DNA from 2 places in the Sphingomonas sp. JUb134 genome. Region 1 is predicted to be linked to the other one. Evidence: riboswitches for the same ligand, from Rfam matches in the RefSeq annotation. Region 1 holds a riboswitch; the other holds the start of a gene.
The links. Region 1 has a riboswitch for glycine ahead of gcvT (glycine cleavage system aminomethyltransferase GcvT). Riboswitches for the same ligand answer to the same signal wherever they lie in the genome.
Positions count from the first base shown of each region.

Region 1 (14,817 bases):
GGTGGCCCTCGACAAGCTAGCCGATCCGTCGCTCTACCACGTCGTGGAGGCCGGGCCCTATGCCGCGCTGACGCCGACGCCCGGCAAGGAAGCGGCGGTCGAAAAGGCGCTGTTGAAGCCGCACGCGCACATGGAGTGCTGGCGCAAGGGGGAGATCCCGGCCCGCTTCCACTATGGGCGCAACCCGCGCGTGCCAGCGATCCTGTGCCTGGCGGAGGACGGCTGGCAGGTGCTGCCGACCACGCCGACACAGCCGCAGGCCGGCGGCAGCCACGGCTTCGACAACATGGCGCCGGACATGGCGGCGCTGTTCATCGCCAACGGCCCCGCCTTTGCGAGCGGGCGCACGCTGCCGGATTTCGACAACGTCGACGTCTACCCGCTGCTGCGCGACCTGATCGGCCTGCCGCCCGCCCAAGGGATCGACGGCACCGACGCGCCGTTCCGCGGCGTTCTGAAGGCGCAGTAACGCGCTCGGGCGGCGCGGGCCCCGGGTTCAGCCCGGAGCCCGCCGCCCTGGGGTCAGTTCGGACGCGATCCGCCCCGGCCGCTGGAGCGCGGGCCGCCCGAACGGCCACCCTGCCCGCCCCAGCGCGGGCTGGAGCGGCCGCTCTGGCCACCCCAACGCGGGCTCGACCGACCGCCGCGATCTCCCCAGCTCGGGCTCGGACGGCCGCCCGGCCGCGCGTCGCTGCCGCCGGGACGATCCGGGCGCTGCGCACCCGCGTCGCCCCGCCCCGGACGCGAACTGGGGACCCAGGAACCAGGCCGGCCAGGACGGACGCCGGGACGATACTCGCCGCCTTGCCCCGGACGGACACCCGGGCGCCCATCGCCTGGACGGCCGTCGCCCGGACGGCCGGGACGCACACCGGGGCGTCCGTCACCCGGACGGCCGGGACGCACACCGGGGCGTCCGTCACCCGGACGGCCGGGACGCACGCCCGGACGACCGTCGCCGGGGCGGAAGTCGTTCCAGTTGTTGCCCGGGCGGCCATCGCCGCGCCAGTTGTGCCGGCGCTGCTCCCAATAGCGGCGCTGGCTGTCGGTCCAGCGGTGCGGGCGGCGATAGCGGTCGTAGACGTAGTAGCCGGTGCCCGGATAATAATAGTTGCCCTGCCAACCCCAATAGGGCGAGCCGAAGCCGCTGCCGTAGTAGCCGGCGCCATAACCGTCATAATAGGGATCATAGTAACCGCCGGAACCATAGCCGACGGACACGCCGCTATAGCCATAGCCGCCGTCGCCATAGGTGCAGGCGCTGACGCCCAGGCCCGCTGCCGCGATCAGCGCGAGAGTACGGATGCGCTTCAGAAACATGGGAATTCTCCCGAATAGGAATGTCCGCATCGGTCGCAGAACGCGGTTGAACGGAGCGTGAACTATTCGGAACAACGTGGGCGATACTTGGACGGTTCCGGCGCCGTCTCCACGAGCGACGCCCACGCGCAAGTATCGGCAGCCTCTCCTCCCGGACACCGGCCCGGGAGGAGGCTGTGCGATTACTCGGCTGCCTGCGCCGCCGGCTGCGGCGCCTTCCAGCGCAGCACCGGCTTGCGGGCGGCCTGCGTCTCGTCGAGGCGACGACGCGGCGCGAAGTGGGGCGCGCCCTTCAACGCCTGGTCGCCGGCCTTGGCGCGTTCCGCCACCGAGCGCAGCGCGCCGATGAACTGGTCGAGCGCGGCCTTCGACTCGGTTTCGGTCGGCTCGATCAGCATCGCGCCGTGGACGACCAGCGGGAAGTACATCGTCATCGGGTGATAACCCTCGTCGATGAGCCCCTTGGCCACGTCCAGCGTCGTGAAGCCCTCGGCCAGGCCTGCGTCCGAGAACAGCGCCTCGTGCATGCACGGGCCGCTGCCGCCGAACGGCGCGTCGAGCACGTCTTCCAGCTGGCGCAGCACATAGTTGGCGTTGAGCACCGCATCGCCCGACACCTGGTAGAGGCCATCGGCACCGTGGCTGAGGATGTAGCTGAGCGCGCGGGTGAACATGCCCATCTGCCCGTGGAAGGCGACCATGCGGCCGAAGCTGCCGGCGTGATGCTCGCCCGCCGTCTCTTCCTCGATCAGCGCGAAGCGGTCGCCCTGCTTCTCGACGAAGGGAAGCGGGGCGAACGGCGTCAGCGCCGCCGAGAACACCACCGGCCCCGAACCCGGCCCGCCGCCGCCGTGCGGCGTCGAGAAGGTCTTGTGCAGGTTGATGTGCATCGCATCGACGCCGAGGTCGCCCGGACGTACCCGCCCGACGATCGCGTTGAAGTTGGCGCCGTCGCAATAGACATAGCCGCCCGCGTCATGCACCGCATCGCTGATCGCGCGCATGTCGCGCTCGAACAGGCCGCAGGTATTGGGGTTGGTGATCATCACGCCCGCCACGTCCGGCCCCAGCCGCGCCTTCAGCGCCTCCAGGTCGACGCGCCCCTCGGCAGTGGCGGGAATGTCCTCGACCTTGAAGCCGGCAAAGGCCGCGGTCGCGGGGTTGGTGCCGTGCGCGCTCTCGGGCACCAGGATCACCTTGCGATGGCCCTCGCCCTTGGCTTCCAGCGCCGCGCGAATCGCGAGAATGCCGCACAGCTCGCCATGCGCGCCCGCCTTGGGGCTCATCGCGACCGAGTCCATGCCCGTCAGCGTCACCAGCCAGTGCGCGAGCTGGTGGATCACCTCCAGCGCGCCCTGCACCGTGTCGACCGGCTGCAGCGGGTGGACATCGGCAAAGCCCGGCAACCGCGCCATGCGCTCGTTCAGGCGCGGGTTGTGCTTCATGGTGCACGAGCCGAGCGGGAACAGGCCCAGGTCGATGGCATAGTTCTGACGGCTGAGGCGCGTGTAGTGCCGCACCGCCTCCGGCTCCGACAGGCCGGGCAGGCCGATCGGGTCCTTGCGTTCCATCCCGCCGAGCCGCGACGGCGCCTGCGGCGATTCGTCGAAGTCGACGCCAGTCACGTCGGCCGAGCCGATCTCGAACAGCAGCGGCTCTTCGAGCATCAGCGCGCGGTTGCCGGTGAAGGTCGCCTGGGTGGCCTCGTCGCCGCCGCCCATCTCGGGGCGCCAGCCGCTCTGGTTGATCGTCATGCCAGCACCTCTTCGAGCTCGGTTGCGAGCGTCTCGATATCTTCCGCGGTCACCGTCTCGGTCACCGCCACCACCAGGCCATTGGCAAGCTCCGCCTCGCCCGGATAGAGCCGGCCAAGCGAGACGCCCGCCAGCACGCCGCGCTCCGCCAGCGTGCGGACGACCGGACGCGCTTCCTTCGACAGCTTGAGCGTGAACTCGTTGAAGAAGCTGGTGTTGACCAGCTCGATCCCCGGCACCTTCGCCAGCCGGTCGGCCGCCGCCACGGCGCGCGCATGGTTGCTCGCGGCGAGCTGGCGCAGGCCCTTCTCGCCCAAGAGGGTCATGTGGATCGAGAAGGCGAGCGCACACAGCCCCGAGTTGGTGCAGATGTTCGACGTCGCCTTTTCGCGACGGATGTGCTGCTCGCGGGTCGACAGCGTCAGCACGAAGCCGCGCTTGCCCTCGGCATCCACGGTCTCGCCGCAGAGACGCCCCGGCATCTGGCGGACCAGCTTGTCGGAGCAGGCGAACAGGCCGACGTACGGCCCGCCGAACTGCAGGCCGACGCCCAGCGACTGGCCTTCGCCGACGACGATGTCGGCGCCCAGCTCGCCCGGCGAGGCGATCGCGCCGAGCGCCACCGGCTCGGTCACCACCGCGATCAGCAGCGCCTTGTTGGCGTGCGCCGCCTCGGCGATCGGGCGCAGGTCCGGGATGCGGCCGAGGATGTCCGGATACTGGACGACCACGCACGAGGTATCCCCGTCGATCGCGGCGATCAGCGCCTCGGCATCGGTGTCGGCGGTGAGCGTCGGCGCGGAGGTCTCCAGCACGTCGCCGGTGAACTTCGCCATGGTATTGGCGACCGAGACGTAATGCGGGTGGAGCCCCGACGAGAGGATCGCCTTGCCGCGGCGGGTGACCCGGCGCGCCATGGTGATCGCTTCCCAGCAGGCGGTCGAGCCGTCGTACATCGACGCGTTGGCCACGTCGCAGCCGAACAGCTGTGCGACCTGCGTCTGGAACTCGAACAGCATCTGCAACGTGCCCTGCGCGATTTCCGGCTGATAGGGCGTGTAGGCGGTGAGATACTCGCCGCGCTGGATCAGATGGTCGACGCTCGCCGGCACATGGTGGCGATAGGCGCCGCAGCCGAGAAAGAACGGCGCCGTGCCGGCGGCGAGGTTCTTGGCGGCAAGCGCCGACAGGTGGCGCTCGACGGCGAGCTCGCTCGCGTGGTTGGGCAGGCCGGGCACGGGGCCGTCGAGGCGCGCGGCCTCCGGCACATCGGCAAACAGCGCGTCGACAGAGGACGCGCCCACCGCGGCGAGCATCGCCTCGCGGTCAGGCTGGGTCAGGGGCAGGTAGCGCATGGCAATCCTTCGGGACGGGAGCCCGGCTGGCCAAGACCTTTGCAAAGCGCTGTCTCGTGCTCCTGCGAAAGCAGGAGCCCAGGGTTTCAAGCGCCGCGAGCCGTTGCTCTGCTTGGCCCTGGATCCCTGCCTGCGCAGGGATACGGGAGTGTCTGGACGCCTGTTGCGCCTCTTGCAAAGGTCCGGCGACCGCCGGTTTCTCATGCGGCGGGCTCACTCCACAAGAGCCACGCCCGCCGCCCGAGATGCCAGCCTAAAGCTGGCGGACTTGGGGTTCAGAGCTTGGCGACGAACGCCGCGTACTTGTCCGCGTCCATCAGCCCTTCGAGCTCGGACGGGTCGGACAGGGTCAGGCGGAAGAACCAGCCGTCGCCTTCCGGATCCTCGTTGACGAGGGCCGGGCTCGCCTCGAGCTCGGCATTGCCCTCGACCACGGTGCCCGATGCCGGCGTGTAGACGTCGGAAGCGGCCTTGACCGATTCGACCACCGCGGCCTCGTCGCCCTTGGTCAGCTCGCGGCCTTCCTCGGGAACTTCGACGAACACGATGTCGCCCAGCTGGCTCTGGGCATATTCGGTGATGCCGACGGTCGCGACGTCGCCGTCGACTTCGACCCACTCATGTTCTTCGGTGAAATAACGGCTCATCGACGGCGCTCCTTAGCGGACGTAACGGTGGGAAATGAACGGCATCGGCACGACCTCGGCGGTATGGGCCTTGCCGCGCTGGGACAGGGTGATCTCGGTGCCGGGCACCGCGAGCGCGGCGGGCACATAGGCCATGGCGATCGGCGCGCCGACGCTGGGGGCAAAGCCGCCCGAGGTCACGCGGCCGATGGTCTTGCCGGTCTGGTCGACGACGGTCGCGCCCTCGCGCACCGGCTGGCGGCCGTCGACGCGCAGGCAGACGCGCTTGGTCGCCGGACCCTCGGCACGCTCGGCCAGGATGCGCTCGGCACCGGGGAAGCCCCCTTCCTCGCGGCGGCGCTTCGACAGCGCAAAGCCCAGGTCGGCGGCGACCGGCGTGGTCTCTTCGTCCAGGTCATGGCCGTAAAGCGGCAGCCCGGCCTCCAGGCGCAGCGAGTCGCGTGCGCCGAGACCGATCGGCTGCACCTCCGGCTCGCCGGTGAGCGCGTCGGCGAATGCCTCGGCCGCTTCGGCCGGCAGCGAGATCTCGCAGCCGTCCTCGCCGGTGTAGCCCGACCGGCTGATCCACAGCGCATGGCCGGCCCACTCGAACGCACCCGCCGTCATGAAGCGCAGCGCATCGACGCCGGGGATCAGCCGCGCGAGCGTGGCGACCGCCTCAGGCCCCTGCAGCGCCAGCAGTGCGCGGTCTTCCAGGTGGTTGATGGTGATCGAGTCGGCCAGCGCCTCACGCAGATGGCCGAGGTCGTCGTACTTGGTGGCGCCGTTCACGACCATGTAGAAGGCCTCGCCAGCAGGCGCCGGCTCACCCGCCTCGCCGAACGGATGCGCTTCCGGCAGGCGCGTCACCATCAGGTCGTCGAGGATGCCGCCATTGTCGGCGAGCAGCAGCGAATAGCGCATGCGATTGGGTGCCAGCACCTGGAGGTCGCCCGGCAGCAGCGCTTCGAGCGCCTGGGCCACGCCCTCGCCCGTGAACAGCAGCTGGCCCATGTGGCTGACGTCGAACAGGCCGGCGTGCTGGCGGGTCCACAGGTGCTCGGCCATGATGCCTTCATACTGCACCGGCATCTCATAGCCGGCGAAGGGCACCATCCGCCCACCACGGGCGCGATGCCAGCCGTCGAGCGGCAGCAACGAGGGCGCGATCGGCTCGAAGCCGTCCGCATCGGAAGAGGAAATCGGGTCGCTCATTCGCGCAGTCTCCGGCAGGTCTGGCACGACGCAGACACAGGCCTCCCCGCATCCCCGCCGCCCCCTCTGTCACGGAACCTGAGAGCTTTCGCGCAGCTGTTGTGCGCTTACCCCTTCGGTGGCGCCGAAATCACGGCGCGCTTTCCAGAGTGTCGTTGGCGCGCGCGGTCCCTTTAGCCTGAGAGATTCCGGGGCGGTTGCTCCTTCGGCGGCCGCATGCGGCCTGCAAGGCCGGCGGCGCTCTCCCGCGCGTGCCCATGGCCGTTCCCGGCCATCGACGCGCCCGCTCTGGCTCGCCCGCGGAGCCGAGTCAATCGGCCTCGCGACGGACGCTTCGTTTAAAAGCCCCATTGGCACTCAGCCCCTCCCGTTCAGTTCGAGTAGCCGTCGAGCCTGTCGAGACGGCGTATCGAGAACCGGTGGCGGTGGCTCTCTCGACACGGGCTCTCGACAAGCTCGATCCCTGCTCGAGACAAACGGGGTTGGTTGCAGCCAACGACCGCGGAAGATCAGCGCGTGGCGTTGTAGCGCAGCTGGTCCTGAGTCAGCTGGAAGCCTACCAGCGCCTCGAACGAGGCGTTGAGCACAGCCTGACGCACTTCCGGCGTCGACAGCGGGTCGACCGCGGCATCCTCTGCGCCGGCCTTGCGCGGGCGGGTGATCTGCTGGCGGATTTCGTCCGGCAGCGTCGCCGCCGAGCGCTGCACGACCGCGGTCGCGCTGCCGGTCGCCTGGGCGCGCGCCTCGCCGGGGGCGAAATCGAGCACGGCGTGGTTGATGCGCTTGGCCACCACCTGCGATCCGCCGCGCACCACCGTCAGGAAGTACGGCAGGTCGACCTGGCGAGCGCCGTCGGTGCGGGTGCGGCGCGCCTGGATGTCGAAGGTGACGGTGGAGACGATGTCCTCGCCCGTCTCGTTGCAGGTGGCGCGCACGTTGGTGATCGTCGCGGTCACGTCGATCGCGCTCGCCAGCTGGGTGCCGGCCGGATCGAACAGGGTGATGTCGCCGGTGCCGGCGGGCACGCCGGCTGCCGGACAGGCGGAGCGGACCGTGGTGATGCCGACGCCACGGGTCACGTCGATCTCGCCTTTACGGCTGCACCCCGCGAGGGCGAGGAGCGCGACAGCGGAAACAGCGAGCGTTCGGACGATCACAGGAAGTACACCTTTCACGACGAACGGGCCGTCGCATGCAGCGCCGACCCGGACCGCCGCCAGCATAGGAAGCGCCTTTCAAGCGCGCAAGCAATCGCGTAGATGCGCGGGGGTGATGACCGATCCCGCCACGCCGCCCGCTGCCAAGCCCGTCCTCGAGCTGCTGATCGCGGCGCCCCGCGGTTTCTGCGCCGGGGTCGACCGCGCGATCCGCATCGTCGAGCTCGCGATCGAGAAGCACGGCGCGCCCGTCTACGTCCGGCACGAGATCGTCCACAACAAGTTCGTGGTCGACAGCCTGCGCGCCAAGGGCGCGGTGTTCGTCGAGGAACTGGACGAGGTTCCCGCCGGCGTGCCGGTGGTGTTCTCCGCCCATGGCGTGCCCAAGTCGGTACCGGCCGAGGCGGAAGATCGTGGCCTCGAATATCTCGATGCCACCTGCCCGCTGGTCTCCAAGGTGCACCGCCAGGCCGAGCGGCTGGTGACCACCGGTCACCACATCCTGTTCGTGGGCCACGCCGGCCACCCGGAAGTGATCGGCACCTTCGGCCAGGTGCCGCAGGGCCAGATGACGCTGATCGAGACGGTGGCCGATGCCGAGGCGGTGATGCCGGCCAACCCGAACCATCTCGCCTTCCTGACCCAGACCACGCTGTCGGTCGACGACACCGCCGACATCATGGCGACGCTGCAGCGCCGCTTCCCGGCGATCGTCGCGCCCAAGGCGGACGACATCTGCTACGCGACCTCCAACCGGCAGGCCGCCGTCAAGGCGATCGCGTCGTCCGTCGACCTGGTGCTGGTGATCGGGGCCCCCAACTCCTCCAACTCGCTGCGGCTGGTGGAAGTCGCCGAGCGTGAGGGCACGCCCGCCCATCTGATCCAGCGCGGCAGCGAGATCGACTTCGCCTGGCTGGAGGGTGTCGGCTCGCTTGGCCTCACCGCCGGTGCGTCCGCTCCGGAGATGCTGGTGCGCGAAGTGGTCGACCGCCTCGCCGAACGCTTCGAGATCCATGAGCGCGAGGTCGAAATGACCCGCGAGACCCTCACCTTCAAGCTGCCGCGCGGCCTCGAAGCCGCCGCCGCCTGACCGGTGGCCGTCTATACGCAGGTTTCGGCGGAGGCGCTCGGCGCCTTCCTCGCCCGCTATGACGTGGGCGCGCTGGTCTCGGCCAAGGGGATCGCCGAAGGGGTCGAGAACTCCAACTATCTGGTCGACACCACCCGCGGCCGCTTCATCCTGACGCTCTACGAGAAGCGCGTGGATGCGGGCGACCTGCCCTTCTTCTTCGCGATGATCGATCGACTCGCCGACGCCGGCAATCCGGTGCCGCGCGCGCTGCCCGACCGCACCGGCACGGTGATCCAGACGCTGGAGGGCCGCCCCGCCTGCCTAATCGAGTTCCTGTCCGGCGTATCGCTCAGCCAGCCAACGCCGGCACAGGCCCGCGCCGGGGGTGCTGCGATGGCGCGCATGCATGCGGCGCTCACCGACTTTGCCCCGACCCGCCCCAACTCCATGGGGGTGGAGACCTGGCCGCAGCTGTTCGAGCAATGCGCGTCCGGGCTCGACAGCATCCAGCCGGGCCTGCGGGATCGGGTGGGAAGCGCGCTCGACAGGGTGCTCGCCGCCTGGCCGCACCAGCTGCCGGTCGGCGCCATCCACGCCGACCTGTTCCCCGACAATGTGCTGATGCTGGGCGACGAAGTCACCGGCCTCATCGACTTCTACTTCGCCTGCACCGACGTGCGCGCCTACGACCTGGCGGTGATGCACTCTGCGTGGAGCTTCGACGGCACCGGTACGCCGCTCGACCCCGCGGTCGGGCGCGCCTTGCTGGAAGGCTATGAATCCGGCTTCGGCCTCTCGCCCGACGAACGTGCGGCGCTGCCCGTGCTGGCGGAGGGGGCGTGCATCCGCTTCCTGCTGACGCGCGCCTGGGACTGGATCAACACCCCCGCCGATGCGCTGGTGACGCGCAAGGACCCGCTCGCCTATCTGCGGCGGCTCGATTGGTACGAGAACAACAGGAACGCGTTTGCATGACCGAACTGACCCCCGTCGAAATCTTCACCGACGGCGCGTGCAAGGGCAATCCGGGCCGCGGCGGCTGGGGCGTGGTGATCCGCTCGGGCGAGCACGAGCGCGAGATGTCGGGCGGAGAGGCGCATACCACCAACAACCGCATGGAACTGATGGCCGCGATCGAGGGGCTGAACGCCCTCAAGCGGCCGTGCCAGGTGACGCTGTCGACCGACAGCCGCTACGTGATGGACGGGCTCACCAAGTGGATTCACGGCTGGCAGAAGAACGGCTGGAAGACCGCCGATCGCAAGCCGGTGAAGAACGCCGAACTCTGGCAAGCCCTGCTCGCCGCCGCCAAGCCGCACCAGATCAAGTGGGTCTGGGTGAAGGGCCACGCCGGCCATCCGGAGAACGAGCGCGCCGACAAGCTCGCGAGCGACGCCGCGATGGCGGTGGGCAGCCGGAGCGCCGCCGCCTGAGGCGTCAGCCGAACCGTTCCGGACGGTAGAGAGCGGCGTCCACGTCCGCCGGCACGGTCCCCCGCCCCATCAGCGCCGCGCACAGGGAGGCGCCCGCGGGCGCGGTCTGGATGCCGAAGCCCCCCTGCCCGGCGCACCAGAACAGCCCCTCCACCCGCGGGTCCCAGCCATAGACCGGCAGCCGGTCGGGCGCGAAGCTGCGCAAGCCCGCCCAGCGCCGCTCGACCGCCTCGACCCGCCAGTCGACGACGCGCTGCATGCGATCGATCGCCAGCGCCACGTCGATCTCCTCCGCGGCGACGTCGCCCGGCTCGGCCGGCGTCTCGTCATGCGGCGTCAGCCACACCCGCCCGCCGGGCTCGGGCTTGAAGTAGAAACCACCCGCCGCGTCCATCACCACCGGCAGGGACGGCGGCGCGGGCGGATCGACGCGCAGCTGCACCATGGTGCGGCGATAGGGCTGGATGCCGACCGGCCGCGCACCCGCGAGCGCCGCCACCCGGTCCGCCCAGGCGCCGGCCGCGTTGACGAGCACGTCGGCCTCCACCACCCCGCCATCGCCCAGCCGAAGCCGCCAGCTTCCGGCCACCCGCCGTGCCTCCACCAGCATCGCGTCGCAGCGCAGGATGGCGCCAAGCCGGCGCGCGCGGGCCAGAAACGCCCCGTGCAATCGCGCTACGTCGATGTCCGCGCAGCTCGGCATCCACAGGCCCTGCCATTCGCCTCTCAGGCCCGGCACCCGCCCCGCCGCGTTCTCGCGCATCATCGCGATTCCCGATCCGGCGAACCGCGCCTCGAACGCGTCCAGTGCCGCCGGATCCGCGGCCGGCGCGATCATCAATTCGCCCCGCTCGGCCAGGAACGGCTCGCCGCCGAACTCCGGCGGGGGCTGGTGGAGGAACGGCCCCGACGCGCTGGTGAGCGGCTGCACCCCCGGCCCCCCATAGGTCTCCGACCAGAAGGCCGCCGAGCGGCCCGTGGCGTGGAAGCCCGGGTGCGCCTCCGCCTCCAGCAGCACCACCGAGTCGCTGCCGGCGACCCTCGCGGCAAGGCTCGCGCCGGCCATGCCTGCGCCGACGATGGCGATCCGGCGGGTCACGCCGGTACCAGCACTTCGGCCAGGAAGCGGTCGATCTCACCGATCGCGCGATCGCGGATCGCATCCGTCTCGCGCAGCAGCTCGTGGCGGGCCTCCGGTCCGAACCGGACCAGGGTTCCCCGCTTGAGCCGCGCCGCCACCGCCAGCGCCGCCTTGGGATCGACGAGCGCATCCCCCTCCGCCACCAGCAGCTGGACCGGTACGTCCAGCGTGGCGAGCGCAGGGCTCGCGTTCAACGTGCGGGTGGACCGGAACGCCTCCAGCACCCACGCCCAGCTCGGCGGGCCCGTGCGATGGGCCGGGTTCGCCTCCATCCACCAGAGCTCGTCCTCATAGCGCGCCCGGTCGGAGGTGAGCAGCGTCTGGCGCGCGGCGCGGGTGAAGGGTCGCTCGTTGGCGCGCCACGCCCGGCGGCTGCTGCGGCCGAGCCCGGCCAGCAGCCGCGCCGCGCGCTCGCCGAAACGCGGGCCGAACGGCGCCTTCAATCCCAGCATCGGCGCGACCAGCACTGCGGCATCCGCCGTCACCCGGCCCTCTGCCAGCGCGCGCAGCACCAGGTGCCCGCCCATCGAATGGCCGACCATCACGTGCGGTCCTGCCCGCTCTTCCCGCCAGGCGGCGGCAAAGGCCGCGAGGTCGTCGACATAGGTGTCGAACGAATCGATGTGGCCGCAATGGAGGTCGTCCGTCAGCCGGCCCGACCCTGCCTGCCCGCGCCAGTCGAAGCTCGTGATCGACCAGCCGCACGCACGCCAGTGGGCGAAGCTCTCCAGATATTTCTCGAATATGTCGCCGCGCCCGACCTGGAACAGCATGGCGCCGCGCTGGCGGGCACCCTCTGCCGCTGGCCAGTCGAACCGGCGATGCACCCACCCGTCGGGTGCATGCCATCGGGTAATCCGCGCCGCGGCGGGAATCGCGCGGCGATACAGGGCGTGGGCAGCCATGCCCCCGGTTACGGTTTCGTAAGCGGCTGCGTCTAGGCCCTTGGACGATGCCGCTGTCCCTTGCCTCGTTTCTGCTGCTCGCGCTGGTGGTCCTTCTGCTGTCCGCAGGCATCGAGGACGTCCGCACGCGGGAGATCGCGAACTGGAAGAACGCGCTGATCGCGCTGCTCGCCCCCGGCTGGTGGATGGCGAGCGGGCTCAGCCTGTGGCCGGGCGTCGCGATCCAGCTGGCGGTGGCGGTGGCGGTCTTCGGCCTGTTCGTCGGGGCTTTCTGGCTCGGGCAGATGGGGGGCGGCGACGTGAAGCTGATCGGCGCGCTGGCGCTGTGGCTGCCGCCGCAGCCGCTGCTGTGGATGCTGGTGCTGATGTCGCTGCTGGGCGGCGCCCTTACTCTGCTGATGGTCGCCGACAAGCTGTTGAGAAAAAAGAAACAACTTCCTGAGATACCCTATGGGGTTGCGATCGCGCTGGCGGCGCTCCTCGTGATCCGCGAACCCATTCTTAACCAGTTCCGGTGACTGCCTAATGCCGCAACATCGCTGCCCAGGGACGGAAAGGTCTCGACGTCATGGATTCTCGTAAAGTCCTGCTGCTGGTAGGCGCATTGTTCGTGGCGGCCATCACGGCCTTCATGGCGCGCAGCCTGATGCAGGGCGCATCGACCCCTACCGCCACCGCAGCCGGCGAACCGACGGTGGTCGGAGGCCCCAAGGTGCTGGTCGCCAAGCGCGCGCTCCCGGTGGGCACGATCATCGATGCCGGCGCGCTCGCCTTTCAGCCGTGGCCGCAGGACCTCGTCACCGATGCCTATTACACCGAAGGGTCGCCCGACGCGACGAAGCTAGTCGGAACCGTGGTCCGCTATCCGATTCCCGCCGGCCAGCCGATCACGCAGGGCGCGCTGGTGAAGCCGGGCGACCGCGGCTTCCTGGCGGCGGCGCTTGGCCCGGGCATGCGAGCGGTGACGGTGCCGGTCTCCGCGCAGGGAGCGGTCGGAGGCTTCGTCTTCCCGGGCGACCGCGTCGACCTGATCCTGACCCAGAACATCGAGGGTGGCGGCGACGGCCCGCCGTTGAAGGCGTCGGAGACGATGCTGCGCAACCTGCGCGTGCTCGCCACCGACCAACGGACCGACAAGCAGGTCGATGAAAAGGGGAACACGGTCGTCAACACCTTCTCGACCGTGACGCTTGAGGCGACCCCGCGCATCGCTGAAAAGATCTCCGTGGCTCAGGCCGTGGGCCAGATCTCCCTTTCGCTCCGCTCGCTGGCCGACAGCGGCACCGAACTCGAGGAAGCGATCGCAAGCGGCGAAGACGCCGGTCTTCCCGACAGCGACGATCCCAACGCGGAACGGGCCGCCCTCGCGCGCCTCGCCGCGCGTCCGGTCGAGGGTGGCAGCACCGTGTCGACCGGCGCGGACGTCTCGCGCTTCCAGCGCAGCTCGGTGCCAGGCAAGCCCCAGAACACGGACCGGGCGCCACCGGCGGTCTTCCCGACCATGCCGGGTGCCGCCGGCAGCGCCATGGCCGTCACCGGGCCGAGCGTCCGCATCGCGCGCGGCAGCGCGGTTTCCGTTGTCCCGGTCGGGGGGAGGAACTGACATGCGTATCCAGGCAAGGCTGCTGGGCACGCCGCTCGCACTGATCGCCGTCCTGGCGACCGGAATGGGCGCGCCCGCCCCGGTCGCCGCACAGACGGCCGCACCCTCGCCGCCGGTGGTTCAGATGAACTCCGGCCGGGGCCAGCTCATCAACCTGCCTGCGGGCATGACGGACGTGTTCGTCGCTGACGATCGCATCGCCGACGTGCAGGTCCGCTCGGCCCGGCAGCTCTATGTGTTCGGCAAGTCCCCGGGCGAGACCACCGTCCACGCCGTCTCCCGCAGCGGGGCGACCGTCTATGCGGCGACCGTCCGCGTCGGGAACAACATCACGACCCTCGGCGAGATGCTCGCGCTCGCCATGCCCGAGGCGCAGATCGTCGCCACGCCCATGAACAACATGGTGCTGCTGACCGGCACCGTCCGCTCTCCCGAGGACGTGGCAGAGGCGCAGTCCCTGGCGCAGGCATTCGTGGGCGAGAACACGCGCGTGCTCAGCCGGTTGAAGACGGCCACGCCGTTGCAGGTGAACTTGCAGGTCCGCATTGCCGAGGTCAGCCGCAGCTACGTCAAGAACATCGGCGTCAACCTGACCTCGCGCGACAGCACGGGCGGGTTCCTGTTCAACATCGGCCAGGGTCGCCAGGGCACCATCGAGACCCTGCCCTCCGGAGGGACCGGCTTCACCGCTCCCGGCGTTCCCGAGATCGGGACCACGATCGGCGCTGCCGGTCGGCTGCTGGGGCTCGATCTGCTCGCCTCGCTCGACCTGGGGGAACGCAACGGCCAGGTGACGACGCTCGCCAACCCGAACCTGACCGCGGTCTCGGGCGAGACGGGCACGTTCCTGGCAGGCGGCGAGATCCCCATCCCGATCAGCCAGGGTGGGCTCGGGAGCATCTCGGTCGAGTACAAGCAATATGGCGTCAGCCTCGCCTATACGCCGACGGTCCTCACGGACGGCCGCATCTCCCTGCGCGTCCGCCCGGAGGTGTCGCAGATCACCAGCACCGGTTCGGTGGAGCTCAACGACATCACGATCCCCGCGCTCACCACGCGCCGTGCGGAGACGACCGTGGAACTCGGCTCCGGCCAGAGCTTCATGATCGCCGGACTGCTGTCGAACACCCACGACAATTCGGTGAACCAGGCGCCGTTCCTCGCCAACCTGCCGATCATCGGGTCGCTGTTCCGATCCAACGCGTTCCAGCGCAACGAGACGGAGCTGGTGATCGT
Region 1 is NZ_SLYP02000001.1:1,298,632-1,313,448, reverse strand. It holds gene EDF69_RS06145 (alkaline phosphatase family protein) at 1-469, shown strand, start outside; gene EDF69_RS06140 (peptidase) at 523-1,320, opposite strand; gene gcvPB (aminomethyl-transferring glycine dehydrogenase subunit GcvPB) at 1,503-3,074, opposite strand; gene gcvPA (aminomethyl-transferring glycine dehydrogenase subunit GcvPA) at 3,071-4,429, opposite strand; gene gcvH (glycine cleavage system protein GcvH) at 4,705-5,076, opposite strand; gene gcvT (glycine cleavage system aminomethyltransferase GcvT) at 5,089-6,270, opposite strand; glycine riboswitch at 6,426-6,528, opposite strand; gene EDF69_RS06115 (hypothetical protein) at 6,780-7,427, opposite strand; gene ispH (4-hydroxy-3-methylbut-2-enyl diphosphate reductase) at 7,543-8,517, shown strand; gene thrB (homoserine kinase) at 8,521-9,474, shown strand; gene rnhA (ribonuclease HI) at 9,471-9,932, shown strand; gene EDF69_RS06095 (FAD-dependent oxidoreductase) at 9,937-11,031, opposite strand; gene EDF69_RS06090 (alpha/beta fold hydrolase) at 11,028-11,978, opposite strand; gene EDF69_RS06085 (A24 family peptidase) at 12,026-12,496, shown strand; gene cpaB (Flp pilus assembly protein CpaB) at 12,547-13,581, shown strand; gene EDF69_RS06075 (type II and III secretion system protein family protein) at 13,583-14,817, shown strand, end outside.

Region 2 (14,817 bases), 1.1 Mb from region 1:
CGCCGATCGTCTACCCTCGGCCTCCCGTGGCTCTTGGGAAAGAACGGCCGCAGCCGCTCCATCTGCTCGTTCGTCAGCCAAAACAGGTCACTCATCCCGGTCTCCTTGCGGAGCCTGAATCAGATCGCGACGCTCACATCAATGGGTCCTGACCCTAGGAGGACCACTAACGCTGCGACCAAACCCCTCCTTCGATCTTTTAGTATTATACAAGCTGCTAGCAGCACAAGCGGGAAGATGATGTAGAACCATTCCTCTACTGCGAGACTCCAGGAAACGTTAAACGGATAGGGCTGCACCGGCCAATACAGTGTCTGCGCAAAGACGAAGTACGGCAAGAAGTCGCTGACACTACCGCCGTCAAAGATCCACGGCGGAATTTGGATAAGTAGCCATACCAGATACACAGGAACAGTTCTGAACCATCTTCTGATCCAAAAGTTCTTGACGTCTGCCGAGGTACTGAGTTCGTTTATCTGATTGATGGCGATACCGCCGATCAGGAACCCAGACAGAACGAAGAAAATTTCTACGCCGAGGTAGCCAAACACAAAGAGACCCTCAAGGGCTGGAAACTGATGCTCAACGAGATGCCGCCCATGAGAGAAAAGGACGAAGAGGATGGCGCAAGCGCGTAAGACATCGAGGCCAAAGTTTCGCTTGTGAATGTCCTTTGGCAGCAACAGCGACTTCGCGTAAGCTATCATCATATACCCCCCCGCCACGCGGCTCGACCAGGCAATCCGGCATGGCTTTTGAATCGCGAACCGGCAGGCCTGTAAGGGAAACTTACGGTGGTCGCTACGCTTGTATGCCACCGCGAGCATCGCTTCTGCAGGAGTAAGGCAATTTTTTGATGAACCTCCAACGAGCCCTGGTTTGCGCCTCCGCAATCGCTTGTTTTGCCGCTCCAGTCGTGCCGTGGGTCGAAGCAGCGAGATCAACTCCTCTGTTCAAGATGAGCAGCGCTTCAGCTGCCCCGGGCATCGTTCACGGGGCCAATCAAGGAGCTACGCCTTCAATCCCAGTCGCAACGGACGGTTCCTGCCTGGATCGATTCCGCAAGCTAGTGAAAGAGAACAAGCAGCGAGATCGGAACGTCATTCGGGTCGCTTTCTGGGGTGATAGTTGGGCCGAACGAGTAGACGTACCTGAGGCATTCAAGGACATCGTCGGGTCCGCGCTCGAGATATCAGGTCATGGCTGGATCAGCGTGAACAGCGATTATCGCTCCGGGAAAAGGCCACCGGTTTATAACCTTGATCGCGTCGCCTTCACTAAACTCCCGCGGGCGAGCATGTCGAATAACGCCGGGCTGGGTTCAGACGGGTGGGTCACCGTCGATCATGGCGGGTTGGTTCCAGGCGCGGAATATTCCAGCTTTGGCGCCGCCGCCGATGGGTTCAACATATTCACGACGCGTTCCGACGCGACTGTACGTATCGGAAATCTTCGAACCCAAACCTTGCAGATCTTCTATCGTGATACTCTCGGATCTTTCCGGTATCGAGTTGACGGGGGCCCATGGGCGGCCATGAAGGGTAGCGGGACCGACGCCATCAGGTCCGTGGCCATCGCTGGGCTGGCCGATGGGATCCACGACTTGGAGGTCGACACGAAGGGCAACACCGGCACCGTCGTGGTTTACGGCTTCTACGCGACCCGCGATGTTAAGGGCCTTGAGGTCAGCAAGATTGGCAATGGCGGCGCTACGTCCGTCGACCTCGCTCAAATGGCGGAATTTGGAGCGCCTTACTGGTCGAGGCTTCTGCCGCACATCATCTTCTTGCTTGTTGGAACGAATGACGCGGCACATCTAATAAGCAAGGCGAAGTTCAAAGCGAACTTACAGATCGCAATGAACCGCATCTGGAGGGTCTCACCACACACGATCTTCGTCCTTGTCCCCTCTCCGGAGAACAGTGCGGCGGCGCGTTCGACTGCGCTCGCTCCCTACACGGAAGCGGCCTACGAGTTGGCCACCGCCCCGGAGAACGCCCGGCGGACGGAGTTCTACAACGCGCGTGCCGCTATGGGGCCGCGGGAACCGAGACTCTGGGACGATGCCAAGCACCTCAACCCTAGTGGTGCGCGAACGCTCAACCGCGGGCTGATCGACACGCTGCTGTGGGGCATGGACCTGTGAACTGAGAATAACCGGAAGCGCCGCCTGCTCAGGGGACGCTCTCGCCCCAGGGCGACATCCAGTGCGTGATCGTCCTGCCCGGCATCTTCTCCGACGCGCACCCGGCGCCCGCCGGCGACACCACCATATGCTGTTATGCCGTGCTTGAGGCCCCCTTCAAACCTGGGCTGTCGCGGGCGGACGGCAGCAAACGCCCATTGTGGGACGTCAGCCCTGCGCTATCTGAGTGGATGCTCAAACGGGTCACTTTGCTCAGCCAATTTGGTTTAGGCATCGGATTTATTCGATATGGCGTGGACGGCCCCGGTTGTGTCGGCGGGTGGTTGATCGTCCTGGTCAGCCTGATGTTGTTAACCCTGTCCATCTTGAACGACAGTAAACGCCCAATTGCGGCCGTCGGCTAATGTTGCCATGCTTTCCCCTATGAGCCGCTTCAGAGACGTCAATGGCCGCTTCGTGCCACCGCGCGAATGGGACCTTGTCGCATTTGCTTTAGCCGTGTTTTCGATTGCGCGAGCGTGGCGCTTGCTTGGTTTCTACACGGCGCCTCTACGGTCCGCGATACGTGGATCGTCATCCCTATAGCAGCGCTGCTGACCGCCCGCGGAATATGGCTTCGGCGGAAGCGCGTGGTAAATAGTCGACCTTTCCTGCCTCAGGGGAACGGCCGCTAACCACTCATTTTCAGCGGCTCCAGGTGGAGGTACCCTCCGGCTCGCTCCGGCAGACACCGCCGAAGACCTGGTTCCTAGTCACCTGAATCTAAAGTTCGCCGCATAACGTACGGTCTGCGGCTTGGCAGAAGCGCTTTACGGAGGCGAGTATCTCGTCGGCGGACTTGGTCCATCGGTAGGGCTTCGGGTTCTCGTTGTGGCGCTCGATGAAGGCACGGATGTCCTGCTCGAGCTGATTGGTGGAGGTATGGACGCCGCGGCGCAGTTGCTTGCGGGTAAGTTCGGCAAACCAGCGCTCGACCTGGTTGATCCACGAAGCCGAAGTCGGCGTGAAATGCACATGATAGTGCGGCCTGCGGGCGAGCCAGGCCCGGACGAGCGCGGTTTTGTGGGTCGCGTAATTGTCCATGATGATGTGGACATCGAGATCGGGCGGCACCTGGGCGTCGATCTGCTTAAGGAAGTCCAGAAACTCGGCGGCGCGATGACGCTTGTAGCATTTGCCGATCACGAACCCCGAAGCGATGTCGAGCGCTGCGAACAGCGAGGTCGTGCCGTGACGGACGTAACTGTGAGTGCGCCGCTCGGGTACTCCTGGCATCATCGGCAGGACCGGCTGCTCTCGATCGAGCGCCTGGATCTGGCTCTTCTCGTCGACGCTGAGCACCAACGCGCGGTTAGGCGGGGAGAGATAGAGCCCGACAATGTCGCGGACCTTTTCCACGAACAGGGGATCGCTCGACAGCTTGAACGTCTCCGACCGATGCGGTTGCAGCCCAAAGGCCGACCAGATGCGCCGGATCGTCGTGTGGGAGAAGCCGGTCGCACCCGCCATCGAGCGTATCGACCAGTGGGTCGCGTCAGTTGGCGTGGAGCGGAGTGTGCGCTCGATCACGGCAGCAACCTGATCATCGTCGATCGTTCTCGGTCGTCCGGGCCGAGCCTCGTCCATCAGTCCCTCAACTCGGTCCTTCAGGAAGCGCCGTCGCCACTTACCGACTGTGTGCTCGTGCACGCCCAACTCAGCAGCGACAACCTTGCTCTGAATACCGTCCGCACAGCGAAGGATAATACGGCACCGCTCCGACATCGAGCGAGACACCCGCCGCCGGCGAACCTGCCGCTCCAGATAGTCCCGCTCCTCCGCCTCCAACACCAGAGGCATCGTCGGTCGGCCGCCCGCGTTCGCCATGCCAAGCTCCTCATCAGCGGAGCCAGCATACAATGCGACTTACTTCAGTTCCAGGTGACTAGAGAGTGTGCGGTCGAGCGGCACCGCCGTCGCACCCCTTCGGCTAGATCCAAACTAGACGCGTACCCCTGACTGTTCGACTTCCTTGCGCTAAAGGAGGGCCCCACGAAGAAAGGCGCTCCCGATGGACCGAGACAAACTCATCATCATCAAGCCCGACTTTGTTGATCCGACCTTGTCAGGCACACGCTTCTACTGCTGGCACTGTGCGCTGATGGAAGGCGTCCTCGTCAGCTTCCCTACACTGGCGACGCGTATCGACGTTCTCCGGGTCGACTGGGCCCGACCGAGACAGGCGGTTGTCGAGTTGGTCGGAGCCGAGAACCAATCGCTCCCGCTCCTCCTGCTGGCCGATGATGCCGACGCTCGAATAGCAACCGGGAGCCATAACGGACAAGCCTTCGTGCAAGGCAAAGATGCGATCCTAGAGGCGCTGTCGCGCCGACACGGAATCCCGTTCCCGCATCCATGATCAAGAAGGAGCGCACCAGCTTCACCGCTCGATTCCGAAAAGAGTTGGCACGCCGTCCGCCGAACCGGCTGCGGCCCGGAGCCAGACGCCAGAGGCGGACACCGGTGGCTTCACAACCTGATCGCCTCAGCGTGCACGAGCACTGCTTCTACAAGCCCTCCTCATGTTCGATGCAGGCGGCAACTCTGGCGTCGAAATAAGCGAGAGCGGCGGCTCTTTTGTCGGGGGGCAGCATCGGAAGCGCGAATGGCGCGGTTCTCCCCAACCCAAGGGCGGCGCCGCAAGCAGTGTCCTCCTCTGCTTGTCGCGAACAAGCGTAGATCGCATCCTCAAGCTGGGCACTATGCACCGCCGCCGAGCAGGACCGGACGCTATCGGCCAGGCTCGGCTCCGCCAGACCCGCCACCAGGATCGTCAGAAACACTGCAGGTCCCTTTCTGTGTGCCGCCTGCTGGCGGACTGGCAGAGCTGACGCCACTCGGCAACGGTGACCATAGCCGCCGTCAAACTACCGATCCTCCCGATCCGCCGCTGCGAGGGGGATCGACACGACGATCAACTGCAGAAGCAGGAAGAGGTGACGGGCGTCACCGCCAGCTGGCTCGATAGCGGCGCCGCGAAGAAGTGGACTGCGCTCGCAAGCTGTCCCGCACCCATGCCAACGAAGCGAGCACCCCCGCGACGACGCCCGAGAGCACCGTCAGAAATCTCCGCAATGCTTAGTTGGACCGTCTCTACGGTCCCGGACGCCCGACCTCTACCAGGCGATGACCGCGTCGCTGAGCGAGTTTGCCGTCACCAAAGTCGAAGCAGTCCAACGCGCAGCTGCGGAATGCCGTAGAAGCTAGCACCACAACGACAAAAGAAGCGAATGAAAAGAGTTGGCTGGGGCGGCAGGATTCGAACCTGCGAATGCCGGTACCAAAAACCGGTGCCTTACCGCTTGGCGACGCCCCAACAGCCGCGGGGCCTTATACCGGCCCCGGGCGTGGTGGGAAGGGGGTTATGCGTCGATCCGCTCGAGCCAGCCGTAGGGGTCCTCGGTGCGGCCGCGCTGCAGGTTCACCAACGTGTCGCGTAGCGCGATCGTACGCTCGCCCGGGCCGCCGTTGCCGATCGAGAAGCTGCCCTGTGGCGAGGATACCTTGCCGATCGGGGTCACCACCGCCGCGGTGCCGCAGGCAAATGCTTCGCGAAGCCGGCCGCTGCGGGCATCTGCCTCCCACTGGTCGATCCCATAACGTTCCTCGCGCACCGTGATCCCCTGGTCGCGGGCAAGGCGCAGGATCGAATCACGGGTAATGCCGGGCAGGATCGTGCCGGTCAGCGGCGGCGTCAGCATGCTGCCGTCGTCGAACACGAAGAAGATGTTCATACCGCCCAGTTCCTCGACCCAGCGGCGCTCGGCTGCATCGAGGAAGACGACTTGGTCGCAGCCCTGGCGGATCGCCTCCGCCTGCGCCACCAGGCTGGCTGCATAGTTGCCGCCGCACTTCGCGTCACCGGTGCCGCCCGGCGCTGCGCGCGTATATTCCTGGGAGACCCACAGCGACACGCTCGGCGCGCCGCCCTTGAAATAGGCGCCGACCGACGAGGCGAGCACGATGTAGAGATACTCGGCCGAAGGCTTCACGCCCAGGAACACCTCGCTCGCGAACATGAACGGGCGCAGGTAGAGCGCCCCGCCCTCGCCCTCGGGAATCCAGTCCCGCTCGACCAGCGAGAGCTCCCGGCAGGACGCGAGGAACAGCTCCTCCGGCAGCTCCGGCATCTCCATGCGGCGCGCCGAACGACGGAAGCGCTTGGCATTCTCTTCCGGACGGAAAAGGCCGACACCGCCGTCCTCGAGCCGGTACGCCTTCAGCCCCTCGAAGATTTCCTGGGCATAGTGGAGCACCGCCGCTGCGGGGTCCATCTGCACGGGGCCGCGCGCGACGATCTGCATGTCGTGCCAGCCCTTCTCGTCGGACCAGCGTGCAATCGCCATGTGATCGGTGAACACGCGACCGAAGCCCGGGCTCACCAGCTTGTCCGCACGCTCGCTGGCCGGGAGCGGCGAGGCGTTCGGCGTAAGAGGAAAGCGCGTTTCGGACTGGTCGATCATGATCTGCTCCGCAATCGGACGGCGCGGTGCCGTTCCGGCTTGCCGTGGCCTAAGCCCACTGGCAGAACAGGTCAACATGACTGTCCCAAATCGTGCAGCCTCGGCCCAGTTCCTCCGGGAGACGGAAATCCGCCGCGGCTTCGAGCTGCTCTATTTCGGGCATTCCAATCTGACCCGCGTGACCGACGCCGAGCTCGAAGCGCACAAGCTCGGCAGGGCGCATTACCGGGCCCTCTACTTCATTGCGCGTAAGCCCAGCCTGTCGGTGAGCGAACTGCTGCGGCTGCTCGCCATCACGAAGCAGTCGCTGGGGCGCGTGCTGGGTGAGCTTTCCGAACGCGGACTGGTGGAAAGCCGAAGCGACGACCGGGACGCGCGCAGGCGGCTGCTGAAGCTCACGCCGGAAGGGGCTGCGCTGGAGAGCCGCCTGTATCAGCTCGTGCGGGAGCGGCTGGCGAAAGCCTATCAGACGGCCGGACCCGAAGCGGTCGCAGGGTTCTGGACGGTGCTCGAAAGTCTCATCCCCGACAGCGACCGTCCGATGATCCGGGCACTCGGCGAGCGCTGATCAGCCGCGCGCAGCGGCCGCCATCTCGGCGTTGCGCCGAGCCGATGCGGCCAGCGTCTCCGCCATCAGACGACGCAGAGCGTCCTCGCGGTCGAGCACGTTGAGGCCCTCACGGGTGGAGCCGCCCGGGCTCGCGACCCGGTCGGCCAGGGTCGCGGGCGAAGCCTCCGTCCCGCTGGCCAACGCTCCTGCGCCTTCGACGGTCGCGATCGCCAGGCGTCGCGCCTGGTCCTCCGGAAGGCCGAGTGCCGCGCCCGCCGCGCCCATCGCGTCGATGAAGCGGAAGACGAAGCCGGGGCCGCATCCGGACAGCGCAGTCACCGCATCGAAGAGCCCCTCCTCACCGATCCATTCGACGGTGCCGAGCGGCGCCATCAGCGCCGTCGCCGCACCACGTAGCCCCTCATCAAGGCTATCGCTGTGCAGCGCCACCACCCCCTTGCCGATCGAAACGGGCAGGTTCGGCATCGCGCGGACGATGGCATCCGCCTGGAACCGGGCCGCAAGCGCTGCATTCTCCACGCCTGCCAGGATCGACAGCAGAAGCTTGGGGCGAAGCTGCGCAACCGCGGTCTGCGCGATGATGTCGAGCTGCTGCGGCTTTACGCCCAGCATCACGGTCGCTGGTGCAGGCGCATCGGCAGGCACCTCGGTCAGCACGCGAATGCCGTCGATCGGCAGCGTGCCGCTGCGATTGATGACCGTGACGTCGGTGGCAGACACGTGGCCGGTCTCCAGCCAACGGCGCAGCATCGCTCCGGCCATGTTGCCACATCCGACCAGCCAGATCGGTCCGGCGAGCGGCTGCGTCACGCCTCGCCCCGCGTCTCGATCATCGAGGCGGCGATTGCCTCTCGCGGAGACTTGCCGCCCCACAATACGAACTGGAACACCGGATAGAAGCGCTCGCACTCGTCAATCGCGGTATCGACCAGAACCTCAGCCTGCTCCAACGAGAGCGCCGCTTCCTCGACATCGATCATCGCTGCGTGGCGGAACAGCAGGATGCCGCTCGACGACCAAAGTTCGAAGTGGCCGATCCACAGCTGCTCGTTGATCAGGCCGATCGCTTCATAGATCGAGCCGCGACGATCGTCCGCCACGCGCACGTCCGGAAAGGCCAGGAACTGGAGCACGCCGTCGTCCGCCCGCCAGATCGCGCGCAGCTCGAACTCGGTCCAGCTTCCCTTGACCTTGGCGACGATCTCATCCTCGTCGCGCTGGTGCGACCAGCCGTGCGCGGCGAAGTAGCGCTCCAACATGTCGATCGGAGCGGCAGCGTCGCGATCATCCTCGGCTTCGTCGAGCATCAGGTCCTTTCCGGGTGGGCAGTCGTCATGGTTCGGAAATGCCAAGCGGCGCGCACCGACACAAGGTCGACGCGCGCCGCTTGGTCCAGAAAGCTGGGGAAAACCCGTTAGCCGATGCTGTCGCCCGCAAGCGGTTCGGCCGCCATGGGGGCCGTGCTTCCGCCGGCGAGCTTCGCCTCCATGGCTTCCAGTCGTGCCTTCAGGCCATCTGCCTCGTCCCGCGCGGCAACGGCCATCGCCTTCACGACCTCGAACTCGTCGCGGCTGACGAAGTCGAGCCCGCCGACGAATTCACGCACCCGCTCGCGCGCTGCGCTTTCGCCCTCACGTGCCATGCCAGCCAGCGTGCCGGCAGCACCGTTCACGAACTTGGCGAAATCGTCGAAGATCCGGTTTTCGGATTGCATGTGTCAGGTCCTTCCCGCGTCTAGATCGCCATTTGGGCAGACGAGGTCGCGGGCACAAGGGTTTCGGCACCCGGATTACGCCGATCGATCTCCCAGGTGAGCGCCGTCGCCAGGATCAGCCACGCGACATAGGGCACGAAAAGCAGCGCCGCACGCGGGCGGATCCGGGCAAACAGCCAGGCCGTAAGCGCCACCACAACAAGCAGCACCAGGATCAACGCCAGAGCCGCGGACACCCGATGCGCTCCGAAGAACAGAGGCATCCAGGCGAGGTTGAGCACCAGTTGCACCACAAAGGCGCTGACGGCGATCCCACGCCCGCGCGCGCCCCGCGCATCGAGTACCATGGCCAAGGCCACGCCCAGAAGCACGTAGATCAGCGTCCAGGCGACCGGAAAGGCCCAGTCCGGCGGCGTGAACCAAGGCTTCGCCAGGGCGGCATACCAGGCGTTCTGGGATCCCGCGGGAACCAGACTGCCCGCGGCAAGGCCCAGGAGGAGGACGAGCGGCACGGTCACGATCGCCCACCGCAGTAAGCCCGCACGCAGTTGCGCTCTGGAAGCGATCTCGTTCACGCGCTCAATCCTGTTCATCCGGCCGCGTTGTCTGCGGTGCGGCCGGGTGCAATGCAAGCCGGAGCCGCCACCCAGACCCTGTCCCTATTCGGGACCGCCGCCCTCGTCGGGAGCATGGGCTGCGATTAGAAATTCGACGTTGCCTTCCGGACCGGTGATCGGGCTCTGCGTCACCCCCTCCACCTGCCACCGGCGATCGGTGAGCCAGTTCGCCACCTCGTCGCACACGCGCGCGTGTACGGCAGGATCGCGGACGACGCCGCCCTTGCCCACCTCCGCGCGCCCGGCCTCGAACTGCGGCTTCACCAGCGCGAGCAGCCGCGCGCCGGGCTTCGCGAAGCCCATCGGCACATCGAGCACCTTGGCGAGCGCGATGAAGCTCGCGTCGCAGACGATCAGGTCCACCCGCTCCGGCACATGCACCTCGGTGAGGAGCCGCGCGCTCGTCTGCTCGTGCACGATGACCCTGGGGTCCTGGCGGAGCTTCCAGGCGAGCTGGTTGGTGCCGCTGTCGACGGCATAGACGCGCGCCGCCCCGCGGGTCAGGAGCACGTCGGTGAAGCCGCCCGTGGATGAGCCGACGTCGATCGCGACCGCGCCGTCGACCGCCCAGCCGAAGTGATCGAGGCCATGGGCGAGCTTGACGCCGCCGCGGGAAACCCAGGGATGGTCGCGCCCGCGCACGTCCAGCACGGCATCGTCCGCCAGTTGCTGCCCGGGCTTCTCGATCTTGCGATCGCCGACGAACACCAGACCGGCCATCACCAACGCCTGCGCCCGCGTACGGCTCTCGGCGAGGCCTCGGTCGACGAGCAGCTGGTCGGCGCGGATCTTGGGCATGGCGGCCGCATGGACCGGAACGCCCCCCGCAGGCAAGCCGTCAGCAGGCGACGACGTTCACTGCCAGCCCGCCCAGGCTCGTCTCCTTATACTCGGATCGCATGTGGTCGCCCGTCTGCCGCATCGTCTCGATCACCGCATCCAGCGGCACGATGTGGCTACCGTCGCCATGCAGCGCCAGATAGGCGGCGTTGACAGCCTTCACCGCACCCATGGTGTTGCGCTCGATGCAGGGCACCTGCACCAGGCCGCCGACCGGGTCGCAGGTCAGGCCCAGGTTGTGCTCCATGCCGATCTCGGCCGCGTTCTCGATCTGCTGGTTCGTGCCGCCGAGCACCGCCGCAAGCCCCGCTGCCGCCATCGAGCAGGCGACGCCGACCTCCCCCTGGCACCCCATTTCGGCAGCCGAGATCGAAGCACGCTTCTTGTACAGGAAGCCGATGGCGGCCGCGGTGGCTAGCAGTACCCGCGAGCCCTCCGGCGTCGCTCCTTCCACGAACCGCTCGTAGTATTGGAGCACTGCCGGGATTACGCCCGCGGCCCCGTTCGTGGGCGCGGTAACCACCCTCCCGCCGGCCGCATTCTCCTCGTTGACGGCGAGCGCCCACAGGCTGATCCATTCCATCACCGAGGCTGGCGCCGCTCGATCGCTGCGCGCAGCCAGCGTCGTGTGCAGCGCCTTGGCACGACGGCGGACGTTCAGGCCCCCCGGCAGCACGCCGTCGGTCGCACAGCCCCGTTCGATGGAGGCGAGCATCGCCGCCCGCACCGCGTCCAGAAAGGCATCGGTTTCCTCGCGGCTGCGCCAGGCGCACTCGTTGCGACGGACGATCTCGCCGATCGAAAGGCCGGTCGCGTCGCCCAGTTCGAGCAACTCGGCGCCAGAGGCAAATGGATGCGCGACCGCGGCGTTGGCGATGTGCAATCCGGCGCCCGCCTCTACCACCACGCCGCCGCCGATGGAGAAATAGGTTTGGGTGCGTTCGCGCCCGTCCGCATCCCAGGCGGTGAAGCGCACCGCATTGGGATGCCCGGGCAAGAACTCGTGCGAGAAGACGATGTCGTCGACGCCGAACGCGATCGGTACCTCGCCGCCAAGCTGCAATTGGCCGCGTTCGCGCACCGCCCGCAGGATCTCCGGTACCGCGTCGGGATCCACGGTATCGGGCAGATGCCCGGCAAGCCCGAGCACGACGGCGCTGTCGGTCGCGTGACCGCGTCCCGTCAGCGACAGCGAACCGAACAGCTCGCAGCGGACGCGAACCGGCTGCAGCGCCTCCAGCGCCGCCTCGGCAAAGCCATGCGCCGCGCGCATCGGCCCCACGGTGTGCGAGCTCGACGGGCCGATGCCGATCGTGAACAATTCGGTGACGCTGATCGCACGGCGCGCGTCGGTGCGGCTGTTCTGGGAAGGATCGTCCGGCATGATGAACTCCCCGCCTTCCGGCGGTTGCATGCCCCCTCTGTCCTTCCTGCCTGAGAATGCTATCCCGTCGGCGGACGCCAGCGCGCCTCTCTCCAGATGTTGATGACGACCGGTCCTTCTGCCTGAAAGTTTCCGGGGCGGTTGCTCCTTCGGCGCCGGGCTGGTGCCCGATCTCTCCCATGTCGTCGCACCCGTGCTGCCGCTTGCGCCGGGCAGGTGTCAAGCCGGATCGAGGTCACTTCACGATGATCGGGATGCCGGCCACGGTCATGTGCACCCGGTCGACCGCCGCGGCGACGCGCTGGTTGATGGTGCCGGCAAGATCGCGGAACGCCCTGGCGAGCGCGTTGTCGGGCACGATGCCGAGCCCGACCTCGTTGGCGACGAGGAGCACCTGCCCCCGCGCGCGCTTCAGTGCCGCCAGCAACTGCGCCAGCCGCTCCTCGGCATCCTCCTCGCCGAGCAGCAAGTTGGAGGCCCACAGCGTCAGGCAGTCGACCAGCACCACGGCATCCTCGCCATCCGCAGCGCCGATCGCGCCGGCCACGTCGACCGACGCCTCGACGGTCGTCCACCGGCCGTCGCGATCGGCCTGGTGCCGGCGGATGCGATCGGTCATCTCGTCGTCGAACGCCTGGGCAGTCGCGACGAAGACCAGCCGACCACCCGATGCCTCTGCCAGGCTTTGTGCGTAGCGGCTCTTGCCCGAACGGGCGCCGCCCAGCACCAGCATCGTGCGTCCCGATCGATTGATGGTCATCCTTGCCCCTTGCCTGTTGCTCCGCCAATGCGGATGGAGGCTGCCGCACCCCAAGTCGAGGCTCCGCATTGCGCGCACTGATGTTCCACGGCGGCTGCCTCGAAGAGGCGACGCACTGCTTTCCCGATGCGCCGCAGCCATGGCTCGATCTCTCCACCGGGATCAACCCCGTTGCGTGGAGCCCGACGATCGCACCCGACATCGACCTCGATCGCCTACCTTCGGAGCGATCGCGTGCGGCACTGGAAGCGGCCGCCGCCGCCGCGTTCGGGGCGCAGCATCTGGCCATCACCGCACTGCCGGGCACCGAACTGGGGCTGCGGCTGCTCGACGGCCTCGGGTTGCCGTCCCCGCACCGCCACGGTGCGCCCGGCTACCGAACCCACGCGGATGCCCTCGCCTGCAGCGACATGGTCCCGATCGATGCGCTTGGGGCGGTCGGCGACGGCACCTTGCTGCTCGCGAACCCGAACAACCCGGACGGCCGCGTGGTCGCGCCCGAACAGATGCTGGACCTGGCCCGTCGTCTTGCTCGCGCAGGTGGCGTGCTGGTGATCGACGAGGCCTTTGCCGACGCGACTCCAGAGGTAAGCGTGCTCCCGCATCTGACGCCAAATGATCGGGTGCTCGTCTTGCGGTCGTTCGGGAAGTTCTTCGGCTTGGCCGGCGTCCGCCTGGGCTTCGCCTGTGGCGCGGCGGATCTGGTGGCGGCGTTGCGCGATCGGCTCGGAAGCTGGCCGGTCTCCGCCCACGCGATCGCGTTCGGCACTGCCGCCTATGGCGACCCCGACTGGATCGCCGACGCCCGCAAGCAGTTGGCCGAGCGCTGCGCGGCTCTGGATGCTGTGCTGCGTCGTCATCACCTCGAGCCGCAGGGCGCAAGTCCGCTATTCCGTCTGATCGAGGACGCAGGGGCGCAGGCGATCTTCACCGACTTGGCGCGCCAGGGCATCCTGACCCGGCCGTTCGACTATGCGCCCGAGTGGCTGCGCATCGGCCTTCCAGCGGATGCGGCGGCGCTGGCGCGGCTCGACCGGGCGCTCTCCCATCGCTGAGCCGATCGCCCTGCTCGCGCTTGCGATCGATGCCGCAGTCGGGTGGCCCGAGCGGCTCTACGCCCGCGTCGGCCACCCCGTCGGCGGCTTCGCGCGCCTGATCGGCGCGTGCGAGGCGCGCTGGAACGTTCCGGACCGGCCGGAGTGGAGCCGCCGCGCCGCCGGGGTGCTCACGATCATGCTCCTGATCGCCGCGGCAGCGGGTGGCGCCTGGCTCCTCGAACGAACGGCCCGCGACCTGCTGGGTCCTTATGGCTGGATCGGCGTGGCGCTGTTGGCGGCACCCGGCCTGGCGCAGCGGAGCCTTGACGATCACGTCCGGCCGGTCGCAGCGGCCCTGCTGGCCTCCGACCTGCCCGGCGCGCGCGCCGCAGTCTCCCGCATCGTCGGCAGGGACACTGCCGCGCTCGATGAAGCGGGCGTCGCGCGCGCCGGCATCGAGAGCCTTGCGGAGAGCTTCTGCGACGGCATCGCCGCACCGCTCTTCTGGCTTCTACTGCTGGGACTGCCGGGGCTTTGGGCCTACAAGGCGCTCAACACTGCGGACAGCCTGATCGGCCATCGCGAGCCGCGCTGGCGTGCCTTCGGCTGGGCATCGGCGCGGATCGACGATCTGGCCAATATCCTGCCGGCCCGATTGGGTGGTGCCCTCCTCTGCCTTGCTGGCGCCGGCGGGTGGCGGACGATGCTGCGCGACGCCCGCCGTCATGCGTCCCCCAATGCCGGTTGGACGGAAGCGGCGATGGCCGGCGCTCTTCGCGTCCGGCTGACCGGCCCGGTCGCCTATGACGGCGTGTCGGCGGACAAGCCGTGGATCGGCGGCGAATATCGAGACCCGACTTCAAAAGACCTTCTCAGAGCGCTCCGCGTCTATCGTCACGCCTGTCTCTTTCTTTGGGTGATTGCAGGAGCCATTGCATGGGTGCCGTGATGTTGCAGGGGACCGGCTCCGATGTGGGCAAGTCGGTGCTGGTCGCGGGCCTCTGCCGGGCGCTCGCCAATCGCGGGCTTCGCGTGCGCCCCTTCAAGCCACAGAACATGTCGAACAACGCCGCAGTCACGGCGGAAGGCGGCGAGATCGGCCGTGCCCAGGCCACCCAGGCCCTAGCTGCGCGGGTCCGACCCAGCGTCGACATGAACCCCGTGCTGCTGAAACCCCAGGGGGACCGCACCTCGCAACTGGTGGTACGAGGCCAAGTGCGCGGCATTCTCCGGGCTGCGCAGTGGC
Region 2 is NZ_SLYP02000001.1:2,366,048-2,380,864, forward strand. It holds partial or broken gene EDF69_RS10885 (transposase) at 1-95, opposite strand, end outside; gene EDF69_RS10890 (acyltransferase family protein) at 120-818, opposite strand; gene EDF69_RS19905 (GDSL-type esterase/lipase family protein) at 1,070-2,146, shown strand; gene EDF69_RS10900 (hypothetical protein) at 2,212-2,550, shown strand; gene EDF69_RS10905 (IS630 family transposase) at 2,909-4,012, opposite strand; gene EDF69_RS10910 (DUF3088 domain-containing protein) at 4,197-4,544, shown strand; tRNA gene EDF69_RS10915 (tRNA-Gln) at 5,427-5,501, opposite strand; gene EDF69_RS10920 (branched-chain amino acid aminotransferase) at 5,548-6,648, opposite strand; gene EDF69_RS10925 (MarR family winged helix-turn-helix transcriptional regulator) at 6,725-7,216, shown strand; gene proC (pyrroline-5-carboxylate reductase) at 7,217-8,029, opposite strand; gene EDF69_RS10935 (YbjN domain-containing protein) at 8,026-8,526, opposite strand; gene EDF69_RS10940 (accessory factor UbiK family protein) at 8,634-8,933, opposite strand; gene EDF69_RS10945 (tryptophan-rich sensory protein) at 8,954-9,508, opposite strand; gene EDF69_RS10950 (TlyA family RNA methyltransferase) at 9,593-10,348, opposite strand; gene EDF69_RS10955 (L-serine ammonia-lyase) at 10,389-11,774, opposite strand; glycine riboswitch at 11,876-11,964, opposite strand; gene cobU (bifunctional adenosylcobinamide kinase/adenosylcobinamide-phosphate guanylyltransferase) at 12,010-12,534, opposite strand; gene EDF69_RS10965 (aminotransferase class I/II-fold pyridoxal phosphate-dependent enzyme) at 12,603-13,589, shown strand; gene cbiB (adenosylcobinamide-phosphate synthase CbiB) at 13,543-14,520, shown strand; gene EDF69_RS10975 (cobyric acid synthase) at 14,508-14,817, shown strand, end outside.
Region 2: another riboswitch for glycine. It lies ahead of EDF69_RS10955 (L-serine ammonia-lyase); the one in region 1 lies ahead of gcvT (glycine cleavage system aminomethyltransferase GcvT).